One region of the Bacillus sp. GM2 genome, then DNA from elsewhere that is predicted to be linked to it. Evidence: predicted binding sites of a transcription regulator. Region 1 holds the regulator's gene; the other holds the start of a gene.

The links. Region 1 encodes LexA, which represses DNA repair genes until DNA is damaged. Its sites were predicted from a motif close to CGAACATATGTTCG; they were not measured.
Region 2: uvrB (excinuclease ABC subunit UvrB) is a predicted target of LexA. The motif match lies at 1,389-1,402, and genes of this name have one in related genera.

What each region holds. Positions count from the first base shown of each region.
Region 1 is NZ_JBRKSZ010000007.1:1,640,507-1,643,922, forward strand. Features, by position in the region: gene ACVC9U_RS09280 (YneB family resolvase-like protein) at 1-526, opposite strand, end outside; gene yneA (cell division suppressor protein YneA) at 545-856, opposite strand; gene lexA (transcriptional repressor LexA) at 1,008-1,631, shown strand; gene ACVC9U_RS09295 (NucA/NucB deoxyribonuclease domain-containing protein) at 1,834-2,262, opposite strand; gene ACVC9U_RS09300 (thymidylate synthase) at 2,581-3,416, opposite strand, start outside.
Region 2 is NZ_JBRKSZ010000008.1:1,593,723-1,597,138, reverse strand. Features, by position in the region: gene uvrB (excinuclease ABC subunit UvrB) at 1-1,322, opposite strand, end outside; gene ACVC9U_RS22620 (CsbA family protein) at 1,506-1,739, opposite strand; gene ACVC9U_RS22615 (DUF5316 domain-containing protein) at 1,858-2,151, opposite strand; gene ACVC9U_RS22610 (PDZ domain-containing protein) at 2,277-3,416, opposite strand, start outside.

The sequences.
Region 1 (3,416 bases):
GCCTGACGATTTCTGAAAGAGGCGCTTCGATCCTCTCTCTCCCGCCGCCTTCATTGCGGTGTTTCAGATTCCTCTCCGGGCGGTAGCCGTTTTCGACCGCCTTCTTCATTCCCCGCTTAATCTTCAGGTTATGTATTTTCCGCTGGTATTCTTCGACAATGCCGACAATCTCCAAAACCATCGAATCCGCTTCGGAAAGCTCAAGCTTTCCCCGGTGAGCCAGCGTGTAGATTTGAACGCCTTCTTTATATAAACAGTGAAGAAGGGCAATTTTGGCATTCCCTCTTCCAAGCCGCGTATCATCCTGTATTAAAACCGCGTCAATGTCTGATGTTTTGATTTCCTCGAGCAGATCGAAGACGCCGTCGCGGTCCATCTCATATCCGCTCGCCTGCTCGGAGATGACATTCACGACGTTCATTCCGTGCTCAGCGGCAAGCGACTGCAGCTCTTCAGCCTGCCGTTTTAATGAGGTTTCCTGCTGCTCCTTCGCAGTGCTTACCCTGGTGTAAATAATCGCATTCATGGAAATCCCCTCAATCTTTTATTCTACAACTGCAAGCTGATATTGATCGGAGTGCTGTTTGGCTACCGGCAGGACCAAAACATCGCCCGGTTTAATGACGGAGGTCGGCAGATTGTTTTTATCGGCGACCCATTCGATGAATTTTTGTTTGTCAGCGGGTTTTCCGCCTTTGATCCGGTCGGCCAGCTCCCACAATGTATCGCCTTCCTGCACTTCTATTTTAACATATTGCTTTCTTTCTTCGATTTTACCGGCAAAAGACACAAACAGAATACAGCAGCTGATCACAGCAGTAAACAGACTGACAAAAATCAATGATTCTCTTTTCATATCCATCACCCCAGAATGTTTGTTCGGTTTTATGATTTCAGTATACATACGAACAAATGTTTCTGTCAATCGTTTTTTTCGAACCTATGTTTGTACTCAAAGGAAAAACATGCTATAATCTAGCTAAAATCGACGTTTTGAGGTGCAAAAAATGACGAAGCTATCAAAAAGACAACTTGATATTTTGCGTTTCATTAAAGAAGAAGTGAAACGCAAAGGCTATCCGCCTTCCGTCAGGGAGATCGGAGAAGCGGTCGGCCTGGCGTCAAGTTCAACGGTACACGGCCACTTGGCAAGGCTTGAAACGAAGGGATTGATCAGAAGGGATCCGACGAAGCCGAGAGCGATCGAAATTCTCGATACAGAGGAAGAAATTCACATTCCGAAAAACCAGGTTGTCAATGTCCCGGTCATCGGAAAGGTGACGGCCGGTACGCCGATTACCGCAGTCGAAAACATTGAGGAATACTTTCCGCTTCCTGACCGCCTGGCGCCGCCGGATGAGCATGTCTTTATGCTGGAGATCATGGGCGAAAGCATGATCGATGCCGGAATTCTTGATCAGGATTATGTGATAGTCAAACAGCAGAACACCGCAAACAACGGAGATATCGTCGTTGCGATGACCGAAGACGACGAAGCGACTGTTAAGCGGTTTTTCAAGGAAGAAACCCATATCCGCCTTCAGCCGGAAAACCCGACGATGGAACCGATCATCCTCCAGAATGTGACGATTCTCGGAAAAGTCATCGGCGTATTCCGCACTGTTCATTAAAAAACGGACTCATCAGCAAAACCGCCGGTCGGCGGTTTTTTTTTCGCACGAAAAAACAGGCTCACAACCATACGGCAATGAAGGATGTGAGCCTGAAACAGAGGGATTGATCATATGCTTACATTGCCATTATCCCCCAAAATGGTTTTCTTGTCAACAAAAATGTTTCCCGGAGGAAACATTTTTTTTCGTTGTCTCCCTTTTATTGAACGATAAACAAAATTCTCGTCCCGTCAGCGTAACCGCTCAGCCTGTTCCCGACCCAGGAACCGGCTCCGCGGTTATCCGATGAGCTGACATATCTGACCGACGCTCCTTTTCCCCCTTCTTCACACATGGCCATCGGCCATTCGTCACGGTCAAAGCCCGGCTTGGTCGGAATCCCCTTTAATGATTCCTGACGGCGCTTATCCGCCCCCGATCTTTCAATTGTGCAGACATCTGCATGGCCCGCTTTGATCGCGTCGCTTATATGAGCGCCGGTTTCAGGATAGCGCGATGCCGGAAAATACAATACGTCATCATACCTTGCAGCGCCTTCGGCATGCTGAGGAGAATATGCAGCCCCTCCCGAAAGCCCAAGCAGCACCAATGCGGAAAACAGCAGATGAACCGCCCATTTTTTGATCATGACAAAAACAACCTCCTCTTGTATATGCTGGTGTCACTAACAGATTAAGAGAGAATTGTTTTTGCTTTTCTGGCTCTTTGTGAAAAAGACGTTTAGATTGTGTAAATAAACGTTTATTCTTCTATGATCAAGTTAAATGCTCGGTCATAGCCGTGAATGAATTCATCGATAGCGAGCTTTTTTAAACTGCACGTGCTTTTGCGTCCGCTCTAAGCGTAAACACGGCTGCCGTCAGTAAACATGCGGCAGCCAGATACGCAAATTTCCTAGAAAATAATTCATTCACACAACAAAAAAACAGGCGGCAAATCCGCCTGTTCATACGGCAACTTCAAATGTCAGCTTGTCGCCGTGCTTATAGTCAATTAATTTAAAATCATCGATTGTAAAGTCATAAAAGTTTTTGATGTCCGGGTTGATCCACAGCTTCGGCGCTTCATACTGCTCGCGTTTCATCTGAATGTTTAAATTGTCGATGTGACGGGTATAGATGTGGCAGTCACCGATATTAAAGATGTATTCGCCCAGCTCATAACCGAGAACCTGAGCGATCATGCGCTGCAAGACGTTATATTGGAACACATTGAACGGGTTGCCAAGCGCCATGTCATTGCTTCTCGCTCTTACTTCCAAAGAAAGCTTTCCTTCCTTCACATACCATTGCGTCTCATAGACGCAGGGCGTCAAGGCCATGCCGTCCAAGTCATCGGGATTCCACAGCATAGTCAAATGCCTGCGTGAAGACGGGTTATGCTTTAACTGATGGAGCAAATAATCCACTTGATCGGCTTTCTGACCGTTAACCGTTCTGTTTTTCTTCCCTAATTGATAGCCGTAGGCTGCTCCGATTGTGCCGTCTTCAAGCCGCCATTGATCCCAAATATGAACCCCCATATCGTTCAGAACTTGAACATCATTGGATTTCATCTGCCAGATCCAAAGCAGCTCTTTGATGGCCGTTTTCCACGCCACCTTCTTCGTCGTCAAAATCGGCACTTCCGAATTGTCAAACCGCATTTTTTCGCTCATGATGCTCAACGTATGAGCCGGCGTTCCGTCTGAATCCCACTTCGTCCGGACCTGATATTCTTCATCGGAGATCCCTGATTCAATAATTTTTTGAATGATTGCATTGTATTGCTGGTCATAATGGC
Region 2 (3,416 bases), on a different contig from region 1:
CTCTGCTGGATTTCACCGATCAGATCATCGATCTGCCCTTCAATCGGCCTTACCTCAATAATCGGATCGAGCAGCCCTGTCGGCCGGATGATCTGCTCTACCATTTCAGGCGTATGCTCAAGTTCATAAGGCCCCGGCGTAGCCGACACATACACGATGTTGTGAATGTGCTTTTCAAACTCTTCAAACCTGAGCGGACGGTTATCCAAAGCGGAAGGCAGCCTGAATCCGTGATCGACGAGAACCTGTTTTCTCGCCTGGTCTCCGTTGTACATTCCTCTGATCTGCGGTATGGTGACATGCGACTCATCTATGACCATCAGGAAATCATCCGGAAAGTAATCGAGCAGCGTATATGGAGTCGAACCTGCCGGACGAAGCGTCAAATGTCTTGAATAGTTTTCGATGCCCGAGCAAAAGCCCATTTCGCGCATCATTTCCAAATCGTATCTCGTCCGCTGTTCCAGACGCTGCGCTTCAAGGAGCTTGCCTTCTTCACGAAGCGCTTTGAGGCGCTCTTCCAGCTCCTCTTCAATGTTTATGATCGCTTTCTTCATCTTTTCTTCCCGGGTGACGAAGTGGGAAGCCGGGAAGATCGCGACGTGTTCCCTCTCCCCTAAAATTTCGCCAGTCAGGGCATCCACTTCCCTGATCCGTTCGATTTCGTCCCCGAAAAATTCAACTCGGACGCAGTGCTCATCCCTTGAAGCCGGAAAGATCTCGACGACATCGCCGCGCACCCTGAATGTTCCGCGCTGAAAATCGATGTCATTCCGCGCATATTGGATGTCAACGAGCTTTCTGAGCAGCTCATTCCGCTCGATTTCCATTTCCGTTCTGAGCGAGAGCACCATTTCCCTGTATTCCTCAGGAGAACCCAAGCCGTAAATACAAGAGACACTCGCCACAATGATGACATCTTTGCGTTCAAAAAGAGCAGACGTGGCAGAGTGCCTTAATTTATCAATCTCATCGTTAATGCTGGCATCTTTTTCGATAAATGTATCAGTCTGGGGCACGTAGGCCTCAGGCTGGTAATAGTCATAATAGCTGACAAAATATTCGACTGCGTTGTTGGGGAAAAATTCTTTAAACTCGCTGTAAAGCTGTCCGGCGAGCGTTTTGTTGTGGGCGATGACGAGAGTCGGTTTGTTGACTTCTTTAATCACGTTTGACATCGTAAACGTCTTTCCTGTACCGGTCGCCCCCAAAAGCGTCTGATGCTTTCTGCCTTCATTGATCCCTTTGACAAGCTGATCAATCGCTTTCGGCTGATCCCCCTGGGGCTGATAATTCGAGACTAATTCAAAGCGGTCTTTCACAAAAAAGCCTCCGTTTCTTTACGAAATCTTCCTGTTTATTATTTTAACACACCCGAAGCAAAAATACGAACTAAAGTTCGGTTTCTGTGTTTTCCCACAAAAGCCGGCCCTTCCTGATCTATCAAAAAACCCCTCCTTTTTGTCATCAAAAGCAGGGCTTCACGGTAATCATTCTTACGGTTTCTATGAGTCTTCCTTCTTTTCGCCCGCCTTTTTCGCCGCATAGAGCGAACCGGCCACGAGCGAGACGATATCAAGTCCTACAATAAAAAAGGTTTCCGTATAACCTTTTAAATATGAAGCGAATAACAGCGCTGCGGTCAGCGCAATCCCGACGTAATGGTTATAGGTCACCCTTGTAAAAAACAAGACAAGCAAGAAAGGAAATATCAGTGCAAAAACGGCTTTTGTAAACACAAAAACCCTCCTCACGTTTCTTGATCTTATTCGATTATATTAAAGAACAAAGAAACGGACAAACATGGACACTCATTCATTTTGTCCATTATCATGCCGCGTTATTCGGAATCAGACGTTAAAAGGCGAAAAAGAACGAGATTCCGGCGGCCAGGAGGTTCGGCATGGCGAAAACGGCGAGTGCGTTTGCCAGTTTGCCGTTCCACTCCCTGTGCTCCTTCGTTTCCGAATCGTGATTTCCCCTGAACCGATCACCGCTGACAAATACACCGGAGCATAAAGCAGACAGCAGAATCGCGCCTAGTCCGGCGGCTCCCGAAACTTTAAAAATCAACGTCCAATCCCCGGCCGCAGCCGAAATCAATACAGCTATCAAACAAACAAAAGCACCGGCGAGAAAAGCCTTTTTCATCAATCATTCTCCTTCAATCAGTTCTATCCATCATCCTAGCGGAACGTTTTGTAAAAGACAACCGAAAAGTTTCCCCAAAAGGAAAAGCAAAAGCGCCCGAAAAAGCGGCGCTTTATTAACATCAATTATTCTGTTTCTTGTGAGGCGGCTGCCTCGGCATGCTTCATCGCCGCATCCTCTTCTTTTACAAAGATGATGCCAAGCTCATGATGCTCTCCTTCATATGAAGCTCTTTGTTCAAAACGAATTTCATTGTTTAAACCGACGACTTCAAGTTTGAAGAAAGCACGGTTCTTCTGAAGCGCTTCGTAGAAATCCGCCGCGTTTTTCACTGCAGTCCCGTTGACCTTCGTGATGATTTCGCCGATCTTGAGACCGAGATCGGCTGCCGGAGTGTTCGGAATAATCCCGAGCACCACGAGCCCCTGGTCTCTCTTTGAAAAATGGAAAGGGGCGGAATTGTCGTTCATCCGCTGCTTCCAGGATAAAAAGGCCCTTCCTGCGATCGCTGCTCCGGCGGCAAGGGCGGCAAGCGGAGTCCACCATATGCTTCCGGCCGCGATCAGCAGAATGATGATGCCAAGCACGCTGATGCGCTTCGCTGTAATTTTAATGCTTTCAATCGGAAGCGATCCTTGAACCCTTTGGCCGAAGCCGATGAAATACGGAATCCACAAGAGCTCAAAGCCGCCGTTAAATGACAAAACAGGCCACCACGGAACAGATGATTCGATCGCATGTCCCGGAATAAGAATAAACAACGGCAGAAGCCAGGTTCTGCCCGCAATCTGCTGTCCGATCGGGAGACCCCTTGTGCTCATGACAATCGCAGGGGACGTTTTGATATGTGCCGTTTTATAGACAAGCACTCCTTCCGCCACCAACAGAAGTCCGAGCAAGACGGCAGCAGCCGACCAATTCGCGAGGGACAGCTGCGGCAGAAACGCGTCAAGCGCTCCGAAACCGGTGTATTCAATACATAAACCAACGACGATGCTCACGCCAAGCGTATATGCCGCTGACAGCAGACTCTGTCTGAAAGTTAAAGCTGCGGCAACGCTGACCGCCGCTATTAAAACCAGCATGCCCATCGGGAGATACAGCCCCAAGCCGAACGAAACAATGGACAGTACAAGTCCTGCCAGAAGTCCCTTGGAATATGTAAATTTGAACTCGTCATAAATATCTTCAATACGCGTATGGAACGTCTTTCTTTCACGTTTGATCCGGGCATAGCCGTAAGCAAGACTCATAATCATCATAAA